One region of the Chryseobacterium wanjuense genome, then DNA from elsewhere that is predicted to be linked to it. Evidence: riboswitches for the same ligand, from Rfam matches in the RefSeq annotation. Region 1 holds a riboswitch; each other region holds the start of a gene.
The links. Region 1 has a riboswitch for S-adenosylmethionine ahead of BMX24_RS13135 (SusC/RagA family TonB-linked outer membrane protein). Riboswitches for the same ligand answer to the same signal wherever they lie in the genome.
Positions count from the first base shown of each region.

Region 2: another riboswitch for S-adenosylmethionine. It lies ahead of BMX24_RS12375 (alpha/beta fold hydrolase); the one in region 1 lies ahead of BMX24_RS13135 (SusC/RagA family TonB-linked outer membrane protein).
Region 3: another riboswitch for S-adenosylmethionine. It lies ahead of BMX24_RS15710 (TonB-dependent receptor plug domain-containing protein); the one in region 1 lies ahead of BMX24_RS13135 (SusC/RagA family TonB-linked outer membrane protein).

Region 1 covers NZ_FOIU01000002.1:301,282-309,078, forward strand. Annotated here, with positions in the region: gene BMX24_RS13135 (SusC/RagA family TonB-linked outer membrane protein) at 1-2,817, opposite strand, end outside; SAM riboswitch class I at 2,901-2,997, opposite strand; gene BMX24_RS13140 (type II 3-dehydroquinate dehydratase) at 3,488-3,898, shown strand; gene pckA (phosphoenolpyruvate carboxykinase (ATP)) at 4,140-5,759, opposite strand; gene BMX24_RS13150 (GYDIA family GHMP kinase) at 5,888-6,793, opposite strand; gene fabD (ACP S-malonyltransferase) at 6,809-7,684, opposite strand; gene BMX24_RS13160 (LysM peptidoglycan-binding domain-containing protein) at 7,755-7,797, opposite strand, start outside.
Region 2 covers NZ_FOIU01000002.1:148,205-156,001, reverse strand. Annotated here, with positions in the region: gene BMX24_RS12380 (MGH1-like glycoside hydrolase domain-containing protein) at 1-1,708, opposite strand, end outside; SAM riboswitch class I at 1,897-2,002, shown strand; gene BMX24_RS12375 (alpha/beta fold hydrolase) at 2,061-2,999, shown strand; gene BMX24_RS12370 (ACT domain-containing protein) at 3,001-4,539, shown strand; gene BMX24_RS12365 (O-succinylhomoserine sulfhydrylase) at 4,667-5,827, shown strand; gene BMX24_RS12360 (homocysteine S-methyltransferase family protein) at 5,883-6,893, shown strand; gene BMX24_RS12355 (fatty acid desaturase family protein) at 6,978-7,797, shown strand, end outside.
Region 3 covers NZ_FOIU01000002.1:851,423-859,219, forward strand. Annotated here, with positions in the region: gene BMX24_RS15695 (organic hydroperoxide resistance protein) at 1-214, opposite strand, end outside; gene BMX24_RS15700 (alpha/beta fold hydrolase) at 351-1,358, opposite strand; gene BMX24_RS15705 (alpha-amylase family glycosyl hydrolase) at 1,610-4,450, shown strand; SAM riboswitch class I at 4,587-4,693, shown strand; gene BMX24_RS15710 (TonB-dependent receptor plug domain-containing protein) at 4,789-7,239, shown strand; gene BMX24_RS15715 (APC family permease) at 7,244-7,797, shown strand, end outside.

The DNA of each region.
Region 1 (7,797 bases):
TTTATGTTTATAGAAGGTTAAAAGGTTTTCAGCCTGAACATAAATTCTAAACTTTTTTAATCCAATTTTTTCAAAATAATCTGATGGAAGCGTGTAACCCAAGCTCACATTTTTCACCCTTGCATACGTCCCGGAATATAAAAATCTTGAGGATGTTGAAGTCCAGTTATTGGTTGTTGTACTTAATTTTGGAACGTCTGTATTTGTATTTTCAGGCGTCCATCTGTTTAGCATTTCTGCGCTCCAGGCACGTCCTGCCGAACTTCCGTTATGCATGATCATCGTGTAATCGGTATCTAAAATTTTTCCACCGATTGCAAATGATACTAAGGTTGAAAAATCAAAGTTTTTATACGCCAAACTTGTCGTCAAGCCTCCCATCACTTTTGGAAGCGATGAACCCTGCAGCGTTTTTGTGGCTTTTGCATACTCTGAAGTCGTCCCTTCTACTGTATTTCCGTTGGCATCGGTTGTAATGGTTTTCCAAAGCGGATTTCCGTTGCTTGGATCTACCCCAACCCACTCAGGAATGAAGAAATCATAGATCGAACCGCCGACCTGTAATAGTTTTGTTCCGCTTACAATTGAACCTTTCGGAAGTTTGGTAATTTCATTTTTTAAGGTGCTTAAATTAACATCCACATTCCATTCAAAATCTTTTGTTTTAATGGGTGTTGTAAATAACGAAAACTCAAACCCCGTGTTTTTTAATTCACCAATGTTGGCCTGAAAACCACTAAAACCAAGCGACGGAGCCAAAGGCATATCAAACAGAAGATCTTTGCTCTGACGTTGGAAATATTCTATATTCCCTTTAATTCTGTTTTTTAAAATCGCAAATTCAAGACCGACGTTTAAGTTTAAATTGGTTTCCCATTTCAAATCGGGAGTGGGTAATTTACTGGCAACCGTTCCGCCTTCACCCAAATTATTGTAAAAAGCATACAAACTTTGATAAGCATAATACGTGCTCAATTTATCATTTCCCTGCCCTCCGTAACTTGCACGAAGCGTCAGTTGATTGAAAAAATTTAAACTTTTAATAAAATCTTCATTCGATGCTTTCCAGGAACCACCAACAGACCAGAACGTTCCCCATCTGTTTTCCGGAGAAAATCTTGATGAACCGTCTGCTCTTACCGATCCCGAAACGAAATATTTGTTCTGATAATCGTATTCTGCTTTTCCTAAGAAACTTAATAATCCCAATTTGTCACTGTTTCCGCTGAAACCACCTAGTAAAGCTGCGGCATCAGGCTCATAATAATACGGCAGCGAAAACTGGCTTCTGCTTCCTGAAATGGTCTGATATTCATAATGATAAAACTCCTGACCACCCAAAATATTGATGTGGTGCTGTCCGAATTTTTTATCGTAGGTTAAAATATTACTTGTCGTGTAAGACAGCGTTCTCGAATTGGTTTTCGTAACCGAACCTCCGATTTCAGCACCTTCACCCAACAATGGGTTGGTGTAATAATGACCGTTATAATTCACTAAATCAACAGAGAAACTTGTTTTAAATTTTAATTCCGGCAAGAAAGTAAATTCTGCAAAACCTTTTCCTGAAAAGTTATCTTCTCTGTTTTCATTTTTATCTAAAGGCAATGTTGCTGCGGCATTTTCATTCTGTAAAGCGCTTGTAGGTCTGTATTTTCCGAAATCGTAGATGTAATTTCCGTTGGCATCCAATTTATAGCTTCCATCAGAATTTCTTTCGTAATAAGGATAAAAAGACGGAATGACTCTCGCTGCATTAATCACGTTATCTGTTCTCGAATCCGATGAAGGCGGTGCTTCCTGAAGGCTATTCGTGTAAGCTAAATTTGCTCCGACATTCAACCATTTTTTGACTTCTGAATTGATTTTCAATCTCGTGCTGTATTTTCTGAAACCTGATTCTATCGCGATTCCTTTGTCATCCAAATACCCTAAGGAAAAATAATAATTGCTTTTTTCATTTCCTCCACTGAAATCCAGATCGACCTGATTTCTTGATGCTACCCGCTGTAAAATATCTTTCCAGTTGTCATTCCATAAAGGAGTTGCGCCCGGCAAAAGTTTTCCGTCTGTTCCGACCGGTTTTGCATAATTGGTTCCGTATGGATTGATTCCCAAAGCGTTTACCAAATTATCCGTTGCCATTTGCGCCGCCTGCTGAGAAGAAATCTGGCCGGATTTATACCCATTTCTCAACGCTTCCCAATACAATTCGTAGTATTGATCTGTGCTTACCTGTTCATAATCCTTCACCGCTCTGCTTGAGAAACCCTGGCTTATATTGAAGTTTACTCTCGCCTCACCTTTTTTACCGGATTTTGTGGTAACGATGATCACACCATTTGCACCTCTGGAACCGTATAATGAGCTTGCCGTGGCATCTTTCAGAACACTGATCGATTCGATATCGTTGGGACTGATCGAGTTGATGTTTCCGTCGAAAGGAATTCCGTCTACTACAAATAATGGATTGCTCGATGCGCTGACAGAACCAATTCCACGAATCCTGATGGATGCTGTAGACCCCGGCTGTCCAGAAGAACTCACCGCCTGAAGTCCCGGAACCTGACCTTCCAATGCTTTTGTAATGTTGGTTACCGGTCTGTTGTTGATTTTCTCACTCGAAATTGTTGCTACCGAACCTGTATAACTTGTTTTTTTAGCTTTTCCGTAGGCAACTACTACGACTTCATCAATTTCTCTTTCCTGAAGTGTATCTTTTTTAGTTTCCTGTCCGTTCACCTGAGCAATTCCTAAGAAAAATGCAGCGACTGGCGGAATCCAATTTTTAGAATTAATTAAATTTTTGTTAACCATAATCAATTTCATTTATCAAATATTAAAAATTAACCCTTTGCAGAAAAGACAGCAAAGGGCATCGATAAATACGATTAACCAAATGCTTATTTTTCCTTTAAAGGCTGAATGTAACACCTTGCTTTCCGCAGGTTGTTAAGATTTCACAGGGTCAGTTCCCTCCATCTTTCTTTATAAGCCGATCGAAATATGGGTGCAAATCTAAAAACAATTAGTCTATAAAACAAGTAGACTTTTAAAATTTTAAATATAATTTTTTAAAAATTAAGTTAATTTTATTTTAAAATCCAATAAAATAAACAGTTACGGATAAATGTTAAATTTTCAAATATGAGAAATATCATTAAAAATAATGTAATGAGGAAATTTTAATTTAGATACAACGAGCGCAAGGTATAATTCAATTTGTGTTTATATTTTTTTGTTCGCAAAGGCACTTTGTTCAGCAAATGATAGCATAAATTTTAACCGGATGAAACACCGTTGCGAACGAAAAAAAATTTGCGATATACATCAAATCTTTGCTTACACGGCGATTAGAAAAATTCTTTCTATTTTCTTAAAAGGAATTCAATATAATAAAGAGTTCTCGATACATTTTTCTACATTTCATTACGAAAAACACTCGAACTGACGTAGGATAATTCAAAAAACTTTTTAATTTTATAGAATGAAAGTTTTAATAGTAAACGGCCCCAATCTGAACTTGTTAGGCACAAGAGAACCAGAAATTTACGGAACAACTTCAATGGAAGATTATTTAGAAAATTTAAGATCTGAATTTCCTTCGCATGAACTGAAATATTATCAATCCAATATTGAAGGGGAAATTATCAACAAGCTTCAAGAAGATGATTTTGATGCTTTGATCATTAATCCGGGAGCTTTTACGCATTATTCTTATGCAATTGCAGATTGTTTAAAGAATATCCAGAAGCAAAAAGTGGAGGTTCACATTAGTAATATTTATAAAAGAGAAGAATTTCGTCAGAAATCTGTGACAGCGGCGAATACGGATGCGGTTTTGTCCGGATTTGGAATGGATGGGTATCGATTGGCGATTTTGAGTTTGAAATCTTAACTTTATTTCCCTCAGATTATGCAGATTTACACAGATGTTTGTGCATATTTTGAACGTAAAAATTTTCAAATCAACTTAAAATTTATTTAAAAACATATGCTTCGAGAACCTCAGCATGACATCGCTAAAAATATGCTGTTAGAAGTAAACAGTTAGTATTAGGAATGCCATGCTGAGCCTGTCGAAGCATTTAAAAGATATTTCATAAAAAATCCTCATCAATTGATGAGGATTTCTATTTTTAGTTTGTTGTCTGCTGTTGCAATTGAGGTCCGCAGGCGATAAGTTTTTTGCCTTCTTCCGTATTACAATACTGATCAAAGTTTTTGATGTATTTTGCAGCAAGATCTTTTGCTTTTTCTTCCCATTCAGAAACATCTGAATACGTATTTCTAGGATCTAAAATTCCTTCAGAAACATTTGGTAATGTTGTAGGAACTTCAAGATTCATGATCGGAATTCTTGTTTTTGGAGCATCTTCAATAGAACCGTCGATGATTGCATCGATAATTGCTCTTGTATCTTTCAAAGAAATTCTCTTTCCTGTACCGTTCCAACCTGTGTTTACCAAATACGCTTTTGCACCGTGTTCTTTCATTTTTCCGATCAATGTTTTAGAGTACATTGTTGGGTGTAATGTTAAGAAAGCTTCACCAAATGCAGGTGAGAACGATGGTTCTGGTTCTGTGATTCCTCTTTCAGTTCCTGCTAATTTCGAAGTATATCCACAAAGGAAATGATATTGAGCCTGGTTTTCATCCAAAATAGAAACCGGAGGTAATACTCCGAACGCATCTGCAGAAAGGTAAACAATCTTCTTCGCGTGTCCCGCTTTTGAAGGCAAAACGATTTTGTTTATATGATAAATCGGATAAGAAACTCTTGTGTTTTCTGTGATAGATCCGTCAGTATAATCAGCAATTCCGTTATTTACCACAACGTTTTCAAGAAGTGCATCTCTTTTGATCGCTCTGAAAATATCTGGTTCTTTTTCTGCAGAAAGGTCGATTACTTTTGCATAGCAACCCCCTTCATAGTTGAATACACCATTGTTGTCCCAACCATGCTCGTCATCACCGATCAAATATCTTTTCGGGTCAGCTGATAAAGTCGTTTTTCCTGTTCCCGAAAGACCGAAGAAAAGAGCAACATCCCCTTCTTCTCCTACGTTTGCAGAACAGTGCATAGAAGCCATCCCTTTCAATGGAAGATAGTAGTTCATCATTGCGAACATTCCTTTTTTCATTTCTCCACCATACCAAGTTCCTCCGATGATCTGTAGTTTTTCTGTAAGGTTGAACATGACGAAGTTTTCAGAATTCAATCCTTGAGCTTCCCAATTCGGGTTTGTTGTTTTAGAACCATTCATTACAACAAAATCCGGCTCTCCGAAGTTTTCCAATTCATAGTGAGAAGGGCGGATGAACATATTCGTAACGAAATGTGCCTGCCACGCCACCTCAACGATGAACCTTACTTTCAGTCTTGTATCTGCGTTTGTTCCGCAGAAAGCATCTACTACATAGATTTTTTTTGCTGTAGCAAGTTGGTTCAGCACTAATTCTTTACAAGACTGGAAAATTTCCGGAGTTGTAGGCAAATTTACTTTACCATCCCAGAAAATTGTGTCTTTTGTAACATCATCCTTTACAATGTATCTATCTTTAGGTGAACGACCTGTGAAAATTCCTGTTTTTACTGATACTGCACCAGATTCCGTAAGCTCAGCTTTTTCAAAGCCCTGATTTTCAGGAGAAACCTCCGCCTGATACAATTCTTCGTATGAAGGATTATAAACGACTTCGTAATTTCCTTTAATCCCTAATTTTTCTAAATCCTGGATGATTTTAGCGTGTTTCATTTTACTTATATTTTCTATTTCTTTTTTGCGGTTCAACAAAATTAATATTAATTAATTGTTAAAGGTGGTTTAAATATAATGATATAAGTCAGAATGGCAAATAAAAAAAGAACTTTGTAAAATATTGATTACAAATTAATTATATCAGACCAATTAAAAATTGTAGTAAAACCTTTTCCCCAAAAATAGTCCCTAAAGCCGTCAAATTTTGAGCTCATGACAAAATCTCCACCCCAAGCTCCTAAACTTTTAACAAAAACAGGGCAATCGGCGAAAAATCTAGCCTTAACTGTGGGAATTTCAAGAAAATTTGATATTTTTTGCTCATGAATTAACATTAGTTCGGAAAAATTTTCCAATTCGTTACATACTAAAATATTTCTTGTAAGATTCGAAAATTCGTCGACCAGTTTTTGAGACTTATTTTTTGACCTGTAAAAATTGATTCCTTCACGGCTGTCCTGCTTCTGATTTAAATGAATAAAAATCAGCTCATTTTTAAAAGAAGGATTAAAATTTACCCTTTCATATCTGATTTCCGGTTTACTTTGAAAAAGGACGGCAGATTTCTCTTTTGCCACGGCAATATCATAGCCGCTGCCTCCCAAACTGATGGAATTTAAATGAAAAGGATCGATTTCAGCCCATTCTGCAAGGTTGTTCATTAATGTAGAACTGCTTCCGAGCCCGTAATCTGCAGGAAACTGAAGGTTGGTCGTAAGATGATAAGTAAAATTATTTTTGAATTTAATCGTAGAAAGTGACTGAACGTTTTTTAGTGTTTTTAAAATAAATTCAGCACTTGAAGGAATATTGGTTTCTAAAATCTGCCAGTTTTTGTAATCGATGACAGCTTTTAGCCATAATTTGTTTTGATGATAAGCTTCCCAGAAGATCAGGGACTTTTCATCGTCTTTTTCTTCAAAAGAAAACTCTTGTCCCAGCTTGGTAGGTACCGCTAAGACAAGAGCTCCGTCCATTGCGAAATATTCTGAAGTAAGCATCAGCTTTCCCGGTGAAAATATCTCGCCCATGATGTTTTTATTAGATTAGATTGCAGAAGCAACGTCTACAGAAGAATCAATTTTCTTGATCAATCCCTGTAACGTCTTTCCAGGTCCAACTTCTACGAAGTTCGTTGCACCGTCTTTAATCATATTCTGAACCGACTGCGTCCATTTTACAGGACCTGTTAACTGCGCAATCAGGTTTTTCTTAATTTCGTCAGGATCAGAAATTGCAGTAGTCGTAATGTTCTGATACACCGGAATTGTTGCTTTTCTGAATTTCGTCTGTTCGATCGCAGCAGCCAATCTCTCTTGTGCAGGCTGCATCAATGGGGAATGGAACGCCCCGTTTACAGGCAATAATAAAGCTCTTTTTGCTCCGGCTTCTTTTAATTTTATGCAAGCTTCCTCAACAGCAGTTGTTTCACCTGAAATTACCAATTGTCCGGGACAGTTGTAATTGGCAGGAACCACAATTCCGCTGATCTGTGCACAGATTTCTTCAACTTTAGCATCTTCTAATCCTAAAATCGCTGCCATAGAACTTGGGTTGGCATCACAAGCCGCCTGCATTGCTTTTGCTCTTTCGGAAACCAGTTTCAGACCGTCATCAAAAGACAAAACGCCGTTGGCCACCAATGCTGAAAATTCTCCTAAAGAATGTCCTGCAACCATCTCGGCTCCAAGACCGTTTACTGCTTTCAACGCAGCTACTGAATGTATAAAAATTGAAGGTTGAGTAACCTCTGTTTTCTTCAGATCTTCATCCGTTCCGTTGAACATAACCGAAAGGATATCGAACCCTAAAATTTCGTTGGCAGATTCCATCAGATCCTTAATGTCTTTTCTAGAATCGTACAATTCTTTTCCCATCCCTACGAACTGAGAACCCTGCCCTGGAAATACAAGTGCTTTCATGTATTAATTTAAAATATTTTGCAAATATAAATATAATGTTAACAATATTCTTTAAACTGACTCAAATCATTTATGGAACCAATCTAATAACTCTATAACCTGTATTTACATAA
Region 2 (7,797 bases), 150 kb from region 1:
ATTGAGCCAATTCCATGGAAATCCGCATCATATTTAAGGCATACATGGCCATCCAGCTCGTACCGTCGGCCTGCTCAAGATGTTGGCCGTCTTTCAGGATCATATTCCTGTCGAAAGCCCCGATATTATCGAGTCCCAGGAAACCACCGCCAAAAATATTTTTACCGTTTTTATCCTTTCGGTTGACCCACCATGTGAAATTCAGAAGCAGTTTTTGAAAAACTTTTTCTAAAAATAAAAGATCGGGTTTGCCGTTTTGTTTTTCATCAATTTTAAAAACCCGGAAACAAGACCATGCGTGTACGGGCGGATTTACATCACTCAGATTCCATTCATAGGCCGGAAGCTGACCGTTCGGATGCATATACCATTCTTTGGTAAGTAACAGAAGTTGTCCTTTCGCAAACTCGGCATCAATAATAGAAAACGGAACACAATGGAAAGCCAGATCCCACGTTGCATACCAAGGATATTCCCATTTATCGGGCATTGAGATGATATCTTTATTGTGGAGATGGTTCCATTCGATATTTCTTACATAATTATTAAAATCTCTCGGCGCTTCATAATTTGGGTCGCCTTTCAGCCATTTTCCGACATTGTAATGATAGAATTGTTTATTCCAAAGCAAGCCTGCAAACGACTGTCTCTGAACATTTTTTTCATCATCACTTGCTACATCATGCTGAATTTCGTCATAAAATTCGTTGGCTTCTTCGATTCTTGTCGCAAAGATTTCATCAAATTGATAAAAAGGCTCATCCAACTCATCCGGAGATAATCTGAAATCAAAAGTTTTTGATTGTCGTGCGCCAATTATTTCATCCAATAAAAATGAAGCTTTCGTTCCTCTTTTTTCAGGATTTACGGTATTGCTTCCGTAGATGATATAGTCGTTAATTCCGTCTTTAAAATAGGTATTTCCCGGATAAGGTGCCCCGTAAAGTTTAGGAGTATTCGTTTCATTTTCACAAAAAACACTTCCTGCACCGATGTTTCTTGAATAAAACTTTTTAATCGAAACACTGTCATGCTGAATATCGATACAGCCTTCATAAGAGGCCTGTGTCTGTCCTTTGTAAGTATTGTAGCCCCATTTCCAGTTATTTCTAAACCAGACAGTCGGCGCAATAACAATCGGTGCATCGGTTTCGCTTCTGTTGCACACCGTTACGCGTATTAAAATATCGTTGTGATCGGCTTTGGCGTATTCAATAAAAATATCGAAATATTCATCTTTATCGAAAATTCCGGTATCAAAAATTTCGTATTCCGGTTCTTTTTTACTGCGTCTCCCGTTTTCAGTACGGATATCATCGTAAGGAAAAGCATTGATAGGATATTTGTACACCATTTTCATATAGCTGTGCGTCGGTGTATTATCCAGATAATAAAAGATTTCTTTAATGTCTTCTCCATGATTTCCCTGAGGATTGCTCAGTCCGAAGAAGCGTTCCTTGATCATTTTATCTTTCTTGTTCCAGAACGATAGGGCGAAACAGAAAAGCTGCTTCGCATCAGAGATTCCCGCGATTCCTTCTTCACCCCAACGGTAGGCGTAGCTTTCTGCATTGTTATGATTGGCGAAATTCCATGCATCGCCGTTTGAGCTGTAATCTTCACGTACATTTCCCCATTGCCGGTTGCTTACGTAAGGTCCCCAGTTTTTCCAGTTCGTATCTTGTAATCTTTGTTTTTCAGCAATCATATCTCATCATTTTTCTATACGAAGGTAGTTTTTTTGAAAAATAATTCCAACTTTAAGAATTTGAATAATATTTAATATTACTCCTAAAATCCTTTATTGAAGGGTGTTTTAAATATTAAATTAATTTTTTTTAAATATTTAAAAGAAAAGTTCTATCTTTGCAGCATTCGTTCATTCAAATATTGAAAATGTTATCAAGAAAGGTTGAGGGACAGACCCTGTGAAACCTTAGCAACCCTTTGCGAAAGCGAAGAAGGTGCTACGTTCTACCAAAATTATTTGGACAGATAACTTACTGAAGTTCTTTTCAGCCATTTCCTGTGGCATTTTCAATTGTATTAAAATAATAGAATTGAAAACAGAACTAAACTATATTAATCTTTCGTATCGTACAAATTCCAATAAGGAGTACAATATCCCGTTGAGCTATCAGCTTTTCGGGAAAGACCTGTTTTCGGCACCGATAATTTTAGTTAATCATGCTTTAACCGGAAATTCTGATGTTTCAGGAGAAAAGGGATGGTGGAAAAAACTGATTGGTGAAAATCAGGTGATCGATACGAATAAATACACAGTTCTGTGTTTCAACATTCCCGGAAACGGCTATGACGAATTTTTTATTGATGAATACGAAGATTTCACGCCTTCAGATATTGCCAATATCTTTTTAAAAGGTCTTGAAATTTTACAAATTAAAAGTTTACACACCATTATTGGAGGTTCTCTGGGAGGTGGAATCGGCTGGGAAATGCTGGTAAAAAAACCAAATCTTGCCGAAGTTTTCATTCCTATTGCCTGCGATTTCAAAACCCACGATTGGCTTCATGCACAATGTCTGGTTCAGAAATTTTTATTAAATCAAAATAATGAACCGCTGCAAAAAGCAAGAATTCATGCCATGTTGTGCTACCGAACACCGGAATCGTTAAATGATAGATTTCAAAATAAATACAACCAGGAAAAACAGAGATTGGACTCGGAAGATTGGTTAATTTATCACGGAAATGCTTTAAACAAAAGATTTAGTTTAAAGTCTTACAAACTGATGAATCATTTGCTGATGAATATAAATACAGAAGAAAATCAACTGGAAAAAATTCAGGCACGAATGCACATGATCTCCGTTGATACAGATTTATTTTTTCCCGCTTCTGAAATTCGAATGTGCTTTGAAAAGCTTACAAAGAAAAAGGAAAATGTTTTCTATCACGAGATCAAATCAATTCACGGGCACGATGCCTTCTTAATGGAATACGAACAATTAAATAACATCATTAAAAATATTTTGTAGAATGAAAAATGCTAACGAAATAAAATTTTTAAAAAACAGATCAATCATCAAATTTGAAGGGGAAGATTTCCTGGGCGAAATCGGGATTGACGGACGAATTTTTAAAGCGCTTACATTGGCGCGAATCAGTGTTGGGGTAATTTCTCAGCAGGCTATCGAAAACGGATTATCCATTTTGGTTCATGAAAATGATTCTGAAAAAGCGGTAAATTGTCTGATTGACGAATTCGAAGCAGAAAGAAAATCAGGGAAAGTTTCTCAGATTTATAGCATCAATAATGTTTCTGTGATAGGTTTTGTTGCAGAAGATTTTAATAAAATATTGGCAGAATTAGCCAGAAACAACGTTTTCCCGTTACTTTTAAATCAAGTAGCGAGTGAAGGACGTGTAAATATCGTTGTAACTTCTTCGCAAGACGAAAAAGCAAAAAATATCATCGAATCTGAAATTTCTAAAAAGCCAAAAACCGTTCATCTGGCAATCATCGGTCATGGGAACGTTGGAAAGACGCTAATAGAGCAGGTTTTAGAATCTTCAGATGAAATCAAAAGACGTAAAAAAATTGATCTTAAAGTGGTAGCCGTTGCCAATTCCAGGAAAATAGCTTTCAACAAAAAAGGTTTTGATAACAATTGGAATGATGAGGTTTTAACGGCAGAAAGTCCATCGGACGTTCAGGAATTAATTAAATTCTCAAAAGAAAACCAACTGGAAAACCTTATTGTTGTGGATAATACGGCGAGTAAAGATTTTGTCCACAACTATCATACATTGGCAGAAAACGGTTTCGATCTGGTTTCTTCCAATAAAATTTTCAACACGCTTCCGATCGAAGAATATCGTAAACTAAGATATACGTTGAACAAAAATAATAGACGTTACCTATACGAAACCAATGTTGGTGCAGGGTTGCCGTTAATCGACACGATTAAACTTCTACACCTTTCAGGCGAAAATATCACAAGAATTAAAGGGGTATTCTCAGGAACATTGAGCTATGTTTTCAACAATTTTTCTTTAAGGGACGATAAATTTTCGACCATTATTAATGAAGCGTTAGAAAAAGGATACACAGAGCCGGATCCTAGAGAAGATCTATCCGGAAATGATGTAGCGAGAAAATTATTGATTTTGGCGAGAGAATTAGATCTAATCAATGAATTTGAAGATATCAAAATTCAGAATTTAGTTCCCGAAAGTCTGCTTTCTGTTTCAAAACCGGAATTCCTTTCAAGACTGGAAGAACTGGATGAAGAATATCAAAAAATCAAAGAAAATCAGGAACCTGGTCATGTTCTGAGATATGTTGGTGATTTGCACGGAGATTTGCAAAAAGATAAAGGTGAACTGGATGTGAAACTGATCTCCGTTCCTGCAACTTCAGCCTTAGGACAATTGAAAGGATCAGATTCCATATTCGAAATTTATACGGAAAGCTATGGAGAACATCCGATTGTGATTATGGGAGCCGGAGCCGGAGCAAAGGTAACTGCAAGAGGTGTTTTCGGAGATATTTTAAGAGTAAGTGAAACAAAATAATAATATTAATATAACAATTTAATAATGTAGCAGTTTACCAATATTCATTACCATTGTCATTCTGAACAAAGTGAAGAATCTCATTGTTACATTGCTAAACTGATATATTGTTACATTTTAAAACTATATGGAAAACTTTGAAACCCTCGCAATAAGAACGCAGACAGAAAGAACTCAGTTTGATGAGCATTCTACGCCGTTGTATCTTACATCCAGCTTTATTTTCCAGGATGCGGAAGATATGAGAGCGAGTTTTGCGGAAGAGAAACCAAAGAATTTGTACAGTCGGTTTTCAAATCCGAATGTGACTGAATTCACAGACAAAATCGCCAAAATGGAAGGCGCAGAAGCCGGATATGCTTTTGCGACGGGAATGGCAGCGATCTACTCAACATTTGCAACTTTACTGAATGCAGGTGATCATATCGTAAGCTGTCAGTCAGTTTTCGGTTCTACACACACGCTGTTTACAAAATATTTCCCGAAATGGAATATCGAAACAACCTACTTCAAAGCAGAAGATGCAGAAAATGTTGAAAAATATATTCAGCCTAATACAAAAATTTTATATCTGGAAACACCGACAAATCCAGCGATTGAGGTGTTGGATTTAGAATTTTTCGGGCAGATTGCAAAGAAGCATAATTTAATTTTCATTGTTGATAACTGTTTCGCAACGCCTTATTTGCAACAGCCGATTAAATATGGGGCAGACATCGTGGTGCATTCCGCGACAAAATTAATTGACGGACAAGGTCGTGTTTTAGGTGGAGTAGCAGTTGGCAGAGAAGATTTGATTCGTGAAATTTACCTTTTTGCGAGAAATACAGGTCCTGCAATGTCCCCTTTCAACGCTTGGGTATTGTCAAAAAGTTTGGAAACATTAGCGATCCGTGTTGAAAAGCATTGTGAAAACGCTTTAAAAGTTGCCGAATTTTTAGAGAGTCATCCGAATGTAGAACTGACGAAATATCCGTTCCTACCGTCTCATCCAAGCTATGAAATTGCAAAGAAGCAGATGAAATTAGGTGGAAATATTGTTGCTTTTGAAATCAAAGGAGGAATTGAAGGCGGAAGAAACTTTTTAGATAAAATTAAAATGTGTTCACTTTCTGCAAATCTTGGAGACACGAGAACTATTGTTACGCATCCGGCTTCTACAACGCACTCCAAATTATCAGACGAAGAAAGAAATGAAGTGGGAATCACGGCAGGTTTGGTTCGTTGCTCTGTCGGGTTGGAAAATGTGGAAGATATCATTGCAGATTTAAAACAGGCATTAGATTAATAATGAGCCTTGTCAAGGTTTTAAACCTTGACAAGGCTTTCAAATCAAAATAAAAATGAAAAATTCAGAACAATTATACAAAGCATTATCCGAAAGAATTTTAATTCTTGACGGAGCGATGGGAACGATGCTTCAGCGATACAAATTCGAGGAAGAAGACTATCGTGGCGAGCGTTTCAAAGATTGGGAACATCCGGTGAAAGGAAATAATGATTTACTTTCATTAACACAGCCTCAGGCCATTGAAGAAGTTCACAAAAAATATCTGGAAGCAGGTGCAGACATCATTGAGACGAATACGTTTTCGGGAACAACGATTGCCATGGCAGATTACCACATGGAAGATTTGGTTTATGAATTAAACTACGAGTCTGCAAAAATCGCAAGAAAAGTATGTGATGAATTCACTGCTCAAAATCCCGGCAAACCTAGATTTGTAGCCGGTTCTATCGGTCCGACTAACAGAACGGCAAGTTTAAGCCCTGATGTAAACGATCCTGGTTACAGAGCGATCACTTTCGATGAATTGAGAATTGCTTACAAACAACAATCGGAAGCTTTATTAGACGGAGGTTCAGACATTCTTTTGGTTGAAACAATTTTTGATACGTTAAATGCAAAAGCCGCATTATTTGCCATCGACGAAATTCAGGAAGAAAGAGGAATTAAAATCCCGATCATGGTTTCAGGAACGATTACCGATGCTTCAGGAAGAACGTTGAGCGGACAGACTGCGGAAGCATTTTTAATTTCCATTTCGCATTTGAATTTATTAAGTGTAGGTTTCAACTGTGCTTTGGGAGCCAATCAATTAACACCATATTTGGAAACGTTGGCTCACAATTCAGAATTCCATGTTTCGGCGTATCCGAATGCAGGTCTTCCGAACGCTTTCGGAAAATATGACGAAACGCCTGAAGATATGGCAGATCAGATTAAGGAATATGTAGAAAAAGGGTTGATTAACATCATTGGAGGTTGCTGCGGAACCACACCGGATCATATCAAAGCGATTGCAGATTTGGTAGCACAGTATCCGCCAAGAAAATTGAAGGAATTTGTCTGATTTAATAGATTTTTTTTATTGAATCGATAAGAAAAGGAACGGTTTTTAATATTATCTTTAAATATCACACAAAATTTATTTATAATGGAAAAGCCGATTTACTTAAAAGATTCTGAGGATGCAAAACTGTTTAATGAACTAAGAAAAAAAGTGAACCAGCGTATAGAAGCCATTCCCGAAAACAGGGATATTTATATACAGATCAAAGCCATTATTTTGCCTTTGGTCTATTTTGGTTTATATGTGTTTGCGCTTTTTAATGCCGAAAAACCTTGGGTGTATATTTTAAGTTTTGTTTTGATGGGGATTTCTTTGGTATTGATTTATTTAAACTTAATTCACGAAGCTGCCCACAATAATATTTATAAAAGCAAAAAATTAAACGGACTCGTGTTGCAGATTTTCGATTTTGTAGGTGCCAATTCTTATATCTGGAAAAAAAGACACATCGCAAGTCATCACGCCTATCCGAATGTTGACGGTTGGGACACAGACATCGAACAGAGCGGACTTCTTTTAATCGTTCCGTGGATCAAAGCGAAAGGCGTTCAAAAATATCAGCATTTCTTTTTCTTTTTGGTGTATCCTTTATATTTGTTTAATTGGATGTTTATCAGAGATTTCAGAGATTTTTTCGACAAAGAAAGAGTGATTCTGAAAACGCAGGGCGCAATTCCAATGGTTGAAAAAGTGAAAATGATAAATTATAAACTTTTTTATTTTTTCTATCAGATTGCAGTTCCGGTTTTGTTTTTTAAAGTATCCATCGGGCTGGCTCTGGGAGCTTGGTTTTTGCAGGTGATTTCGGCGAGTATTTTTGCGCTGTTTGTGCTGTTGCCTTTGCATCCGCTTCCCGACAATGCTTTTCCGAAACTGGATGAGAAAAACGGACTGCCTTACAGCT
Region 3 (7,797 bases), 550 kb from region 1:
TCGCTGCGATTCCCAAAGCACCGATAAAACAAGCCGACCATCCTGCTGCAAAAAGCTGTTCAGGGTTTGTACCGGGTTCTGTTCCTCCGGGAGTTGAAAGTTTTACATTAAGATTATCGTCTGAACTTTTTGAAAATCCGTCACGTCCTCCTGTGGTGTGGGTTTTTCCTGTGTATAGTACTTTTTTTGCTTGTAAAGTTTGATTATTTTCCATCTTTAAAAAATTTAGATTGTTATTAATTGGTTTTTAAATTTCTGTGTCAAAATTAGCTTTGTTAAAAATTCTGTGTAACTATAAAATACATGAACCAGACATTTTTTAACTTAAATAAGACATTCCGAGTCCTGAATTATTTTGAATATCCATCCACTTCAACAATGGCATCTGCGAAAGATTTCGGATCTTCCTGAGGAACATTGTGCCCGATTCCTTTTAAAATTTTATGTGAATATTTTCCTGTAAATCGGTCTGCATAAGCTTTTCCGTCAATGGCCGCTCCGTCAAAATCACTGCTGATGGTAATTGAAGGAACTGTAATCACCGGGCGGGTAAAAAGTTTTTTCTCCAAAGCATCATATTTTGTTTCTCCTTTTGCTAAAGACAACCTCCAACGGTAATTGTGAATAACGATCGCCACATGATCAGGATTATTGAAAGACTGAGCGGTTTGGTCGTAAGTTGCTTTATCAAAATTCCATAAAGGAGAAGCGATTTTCCAGATCAGCTTATTAAAGTCATACGTATTGTCTTTATATCCTTTTTCACCGCGCTCTGTGGAGAAGTAATATTGATACCACCATCCCAATTCCGCTGCAGGAGGCAAAGGTTTTTTGTTGGCTTCAAGATTAGTGATCAAATATCCGCTTACGGAAACCAGTCCTTTCACTCGCTCCGGCCAAAGTGCCGCCATTACATCTGCCGTTCTTGCTCCCCAATCAAATCCTCCAACGATCGCTTTGTCGATCTTTAATGCATCCATCAAAGCAATAATATCACTTGCAACAGCCGATTGCTGCCCGTTTCTCATGGTCTTGTCAGAAAGAAAACGAGTGGTTCCGAAACCTCTTAAATAAGGGGTGATTACTCTGTATCCTTTCGCTGTCAGCATAGGAACTACTTCCTCGTAACTGTGGATGTCATAAGGCCATCCGTGAAGTAAAATGACTGGTGTTCCGTCAGAGGAACCTGCTTCTGTATAACCAATATTCAGAACTCCTGCGTCGATTTGTTTTAAAGTGCCTAATGAGCCTTTTGTTTGTTGAGCGTTTAACCCAAAACTGAAAATTAAAACTAAGATCGCACTGATCAAATATTTTTTAATAATAAAAATCTGTTGGGGTGTTGAGTTGTAAAGCATAATTATTAAGATTTTAAATTTGATGATTCAAAAGTAGGTTCTTACTCAGCTTAAAGCCATTGTAAATTAGCCGAACCGGACAAAACTTACGTTAAATAAGACAAAACGCAAGGTTAAATCAAAGTATTAAATTTATTAGTTAATGCATAGTATTTCAACAGGTTAATATTCATCTTTTTTCAATAAAAAATGAATAATTCTCAAAAAATAAATTACTTTCGTATCGTACTAACTTGAAAAAAACAATTTTTATGAAGAAATTTTATTCTGGTGTTCTGGTGTTTATCGTTGCTCTGTTTTTTGGACAGATCAGCTACACCATTACTCCAAATCCGTTCAATGAAACGGATGCCATTACACTTACCGTCCCTGGAAATCAGATTGATGAATCTGCATGGGGAGTTTCAAATAATGCTATTTATATCTGGTCGTGGTCTTTGGACACCAATTACCAGAACAGTCAGGATTGCCCTACCAATGGAAGCTGGAACAATTCTAATGAGTTGAATAAATTAAATTACAATTCCGTCACAGATACTTATTCACTATCATTTACACCAACTACTTTTTACGGTAGAACAGGAATCGGAAGATTTGGATTTTTATTAAAAGATAAAACGGGTTCTCATCAGACATCTCCTGATATTTTTGTAAATGTTGGTATTTTAAATTTAACTATGACAAATCCTGCCGCGAACAGCTTGACTTCGGTTCCGACGGGAAATTCAATCAACATTACGGCCACAACAAATGTTAATGCTACTTTTCAGTTAAAAGCAAACGGAACTGTTGTAAATTCTACTTCAACAGCGACAACTTCTTACTCATATAATTACACCGTAACTGGCGATGCCAATATGGAATTGATCGCAACGGATACAAATTCAAATTCGAAAAATGCAACTTTTATTTTACAGGTTCCAAGGAATGTAATTTCTGAAGCCATTCCGAATTGGATCAGACAGGGAATCAATTATCATCCGACCGATAATACAAAAGTAGGGTTGGCTTTATATGCTCCGACTAAAGATTTCGTTCATGTGATCGGAAGCTTCAACAATTGGGCGGTAGATGATGCTTATTTAATGAAAAGAGACACTACAAATCCGGATTTATACTGGATTGAATTGAGTGGGTTAACCCCGCAGCAATTATATACTTTCCAATACAGGACAAATGACCTGAGAAAAGTGGCAGATCCTTACTCTCCACAGATTTTATCTTCTTATGACGATCAATGGATTTCTCCCGCAACATACCCGAATTTACCTGCATTTCCTGCCGGACAGGGATTTGAAGTTTCTCTATTCAAAACAGGGCAGACTCCTTACAATTGGCAGATGACCAATTTCACAAGGCCGGCTAAAGAAAACTTGGTTGTTTATGAATTATTATTAAGAGATTTTACCCAGGAAAAAAACTGGCAGTCATTGATTAACAAAATCAATTATTTAAAAGGATTAAATATCAACGCGATCGAGCTAATGCCAATCATGGAATTTGAAGGCAATCTTTCATGGGGATACAATACGTCTTTCCATTATGCTTTGGATAAAGCGTACGGAACGCCTGAAAAATTCAAAGAATTTGTGGATCTGTGCCATCAGAATGGTATCGCTGTTATTCTGGATGTTGCCTTCAACCACGCAACGGGAAGATCGCCTCTGGTAAGACTGTGGAATGTAGATCCGGATGGCGACGGCTATGGTAATGTTGCAGCCAACAACCCATATTTCAATACAGTACCGAAACATTCATACAATGTTTTCAATGATTTTAACCACACAAGTTCTTCAACTAAGTATTACGTTGAAAGATGTCTTCAGCAATGGCTTACGGAATATCATATCGACGGATTCCGTTGGGATCTGACGAAAGGATTCACGCAAAGCTGCTCTGAAAATGATGAAACCTGTACCAACGCTTATCAGCAGGACAGGGTAGACATCATGAAATATTATGCCGACAAACAATGGGCAATCGATCCGAATTCTTATATGATTTTTGAACATTTGGGAACCGATCAGGAAGAGCAGCAATGGGCAAATTACAGAATTGCAGAAGGAAAAGGCGTTATGCTTTGGAATAAGCAGACCGATCCTTACAACCAGAATACGATGGGCTACAAAGAAAACAGCAACTATGACAGAATGAATCATGCGCTTCACGGTTTTACTAATATGCATGCCGTAGGATACGGGGAAAGCCATGATGAAGAAAGATTAATGTTTAAAAATCTTGCTTATGGTGCAGTGAACGGAAGTTATGATGTTAAAAATTTAAACACTGCCCTTGAAAGAATGAAAACTTTCGGTGCTACATTCTTCACAATTCCCGGTCCGAAAATGATCTGGCAATTTGGAGAGTTGGGCTATGAATTCAGCATCAACAGATGTGCGGACGGATCTATCAACAGCGGCTGCAGAACAGATGAAAAACCTATCGCCTTCACTTTAGGATATGACACGAACGCCAATAGAAAAGCAGTGTATGATACTTGGGCGAAAATCATTAATATCAGAAACACCTATCCTGTATTTAAGTCAAAAACATACAGTGTAGAATCCAATAATCTTGCAAATGATCCGGATGGTTTGATTACAAGAATTTATGTGTATGATAATACGCTTACAAACGGAGTGAAAAATATTGTGGTTTTGGCGAATTATACGACTGCATCTCAAAATGTTGTGCCTTATTTTCCTTACACAGGGCAATGGCAGAATTTAAAGGATAATTCGATCTCAAATATCACTTCTACAACAGCTCCGATCACCCTTCTGCCAGGAGAATTCAGAATCTTTGGAAATTATGTGGGAAGCTTGTCGACCATCGATGAAAATGTTGAAAACAAATTATCACTACAGATTGCTGATAACCCTGTGAAGAATGGTTTGGCAAGATTAATTTACCACAAAGCCAAAAACGGAGAAATCACAATCTACGATATGAGCGGTAAAAAAATGGATTCATTTAAATTAAAAAATGAAGACGGAACCTATGAATTAAAAACAAATTATCAGACCGGAACTTATCTGGTGCATTTAAAATCTGAAACCGGAGTTGCCATTCAGAAGATGATTGTAAAATAAGATACAATTTGTAATTCTAATGACAAAAATAATAAATAAAGAGAGGTAGTTTCTACCTCTCTTTTCTATGGCATCAAGATTCACCATTCACAATTGACATTTTGCTGTTTTCAAAAATTAGTCTACCTTTGCAGTAGATTTATCAAGAAAGGTGGAGGGATTTGGCCCTGTGAAACCTTAGCAACCAACACAATTCCAGTGTGTAAAGGTGCTAATTCCAACCCGATCGGGGGAAGATAATGCCATGGCAATTCTGCTGTTATTCCATTTTCTTGAAGTCTTTGTGTCTACGGATTTTGTCCGTTCAGGTTTATTATTAATTTTGCAAAAAACAAAAGATGAAAAAACTAAGCATTTCAATTTTATTGCTTGGAGCAGTTTTCGCGTCAGCGCAGGAAAAGGAAAAAGAACAACAGATAGAGGACGTGATCATCGTCGGAAACCGTAATGCCAAACGCACGAAAGTGGAAACTCCGGTTCCGGTGGATGTGATCAATATCGAAAAAATACAAAAGTCTTCACCACAGATTACCGTTCAGGATTTATTAAATTATGTAATTCCGTCATTCAATTCCGTAAGACAATCGGCTTCCGATGGTACGGAACACATCGATCCCGTAACGTTGAGAGGAATGGGACCTGATCAGGTGCTGGTTTTGGTGAATGGTAAAAGAAGACATACAACATCTCTGGTTAATTATCAAAATACAGTCGGAAATGGTTCTGTAGGAACGGATTTAAGCACAATTCCGGTTATCGCCATCGACAGAATAGAAGTATTGAGAGACGGAGCGGCAGCTCAGTACGGTTCAGACGCCATTGCAGGGGTTATCAATATTATTCTTAAAAAAGATATCGGTGGATCAGCCAGCTTAAATTACGGAATAACAGGAAGAAACGACGGAGAAACATATCAGGCAGGAGTAAATTACGGAGCTTCTCTTGGAAAAAAAGGAAGTTATATCAATCTCTCTTTACAATTAAACCAAAGAGGAAAAACAATACGAACACAAAATCATAATCTTGATATTTTCGGAAGTAATTTTGCCTATGATTTCGCTGCAGATCCGGCGGCGGCAAGAGCTGCGGATGATGCCATCATCAAAGAAAGAGGCTTAACCCGTGATGATTTCAATTTCCAGATCGGGGATGCTCAAATAAAGCAGGCACAGCTGTTTTTCAATTCAGAATATTCTTTTAATGATCATCTGAAATTTTATTCTTTTGGAGGATTCAGTATTAAAGAAGGGGAGGGTTTTGGTTTCAGAAGGCTTCCAAGCGAGACTTCCAATGTTGTGGCGGAACTTTATCCCAACGGATTTCAGCCGGTTTTAGGATCAAAGGTGTATGATCTGTCTTATGCCATCGGATTAAAATATAATAAAAATGACTGGTTTTTTGATTTGAGCAATACTTTCGGAAATAATATTTTTAATTATAATGTAAGCAACACAAACAATGCATCATTAGGAATAAAATCACCTACAAGTTTTTATGCCGGAGCACACAGTTTCCTTCAAAATACCATTAATCTTGATGTTTCTAAAAATATTAAGAATTTCAATGTGGCTTTCGGAGGAGAATTCAGGTTTGAACAGTATGAAATAAAAGCCGGAGATGAAGCATCTTACGCGAGATATGACATTTACGGAAATTTGGTGACGGCTTCCACTCCTTCTGGTGATATTATCGGAGCTGGCGGCTCACAATCGTTCATTGGTTTTTCACCGAAAAATGCTTTGTCTAAATCGAGAAATTCAACAGCTGTTTATGCGGATGTTTCCTATGATTTAGATAAAAAATTAAATATTGATCTGGCCGGAAGATTCGAGAATTACTCGGATTTTGGAAGTACATTGAACGGGAAATTGGCGGTGAGATACGAATTTGTGAAAAACTATGCGATTCGTGCTGCGGTAGGAACGGGTTTCAGAGCGCCATCTTTGCAGCAGCAGTATTTTAATAATTCTTATGCAGACATCTCAACAACCGGAGACGGAATTGTAACAAAAGGAATTTTCACGAATTACAGTAAGGCTGCGGAAGTTTTAGGCTTTGATAAATTAAAACAGGAAACTTCTGTGAATGGAAGTGTAGGATTTACTTTAAAACCGGCCAGAGGATTATTCATAACATTGGACGGCTACTGGATTGGCGTGAAAGACAGAATTGTAATTACAAGTAATATTACAGATTCGAGATTACAGGATCCAAATATTGTAGGTGCCGGAAATGAGGTGGAAAGTGCGAGATTTTTCACAAACGCTGTCGATACGGAAACAAAAGGTGTTGATCTAGTGGTTTCCTACGACTGGAAAGTGGGAGGAGGAAATTTAAATATCAATCTCGCCGGAAATTACACCGAAACAAAAATCACAGATTTTCATTTTCCTGCCAATTTACAGACTCCGCAAAATGAATTTTTCGGACCGGATCAGGTGAACATCATCGAAACATTATCCCCAAAAACAAAGGCTACTCTGGGATTGAATTACGGAATGGGCAAGTTTAATTTTCTCGTAAGAAATACCTATTTCGGAAAAGTGACCAGAGACGGATATCCTTTTGGAGGAGTGCAAGAATTTACCCCAAAAGTAGTGACAGACGTGAGTGTGGGCTATAATTTTACAAAAAACATCAACCTTACCGCAGGAGCCAACAACGTTTTTGACGTCTTCCCGGATCTGCAGATCTATGAAAATTCTTATTTTGGAGTCTTCAAATATGCTCCTGTTCAGATGGGAACATTGGGGAATTATTTCTTTGGAAGACTTAATTTTACATTTTAATTAAATGAGTACCACCACTTCACACCAGATCGGCTGGAAAACCGCTGTAGCCATCGTCGTTTCGAATATGATCGGGACGGGTATTTTTACGACACTGGGTTTTCAGCTTGTTGATGTTACCAATACGTACAGCATTTTCCTGCTTTGGATTATCGGGGGTATTCTGGCTTTATTCGGGGCTTTTTGCTATGCCGAATTAGGGTCTCATTTCAAAGGGAACGGCGGCGATTTTATTTATCTTAAAGAAACCTACCATCCGCTGTTGGGATATCTGGTGAGCTGGATTTCTCTGATTATCGGATTCTCTTCTCCGGTAGCTCTCGCGGCTCTTGCGATGTCAAAATATTTGTCGGCTTTTAATTATTCTTTCGGAAACGGATTTGCCATCGGAATGATTTTTCTGGTTGCTATATTTTTATCATTTAGTTTAAAAGCTTCGAGTAGATTTCATAATTTTTTTACAGTCATTAAAATCGTTTTTATCATTGTCTTAATTATCCTCGGCGTCGGACTTTCTGAGCCGGAAATCGGGAACAGTTTAAACTTTGATAATTCCTG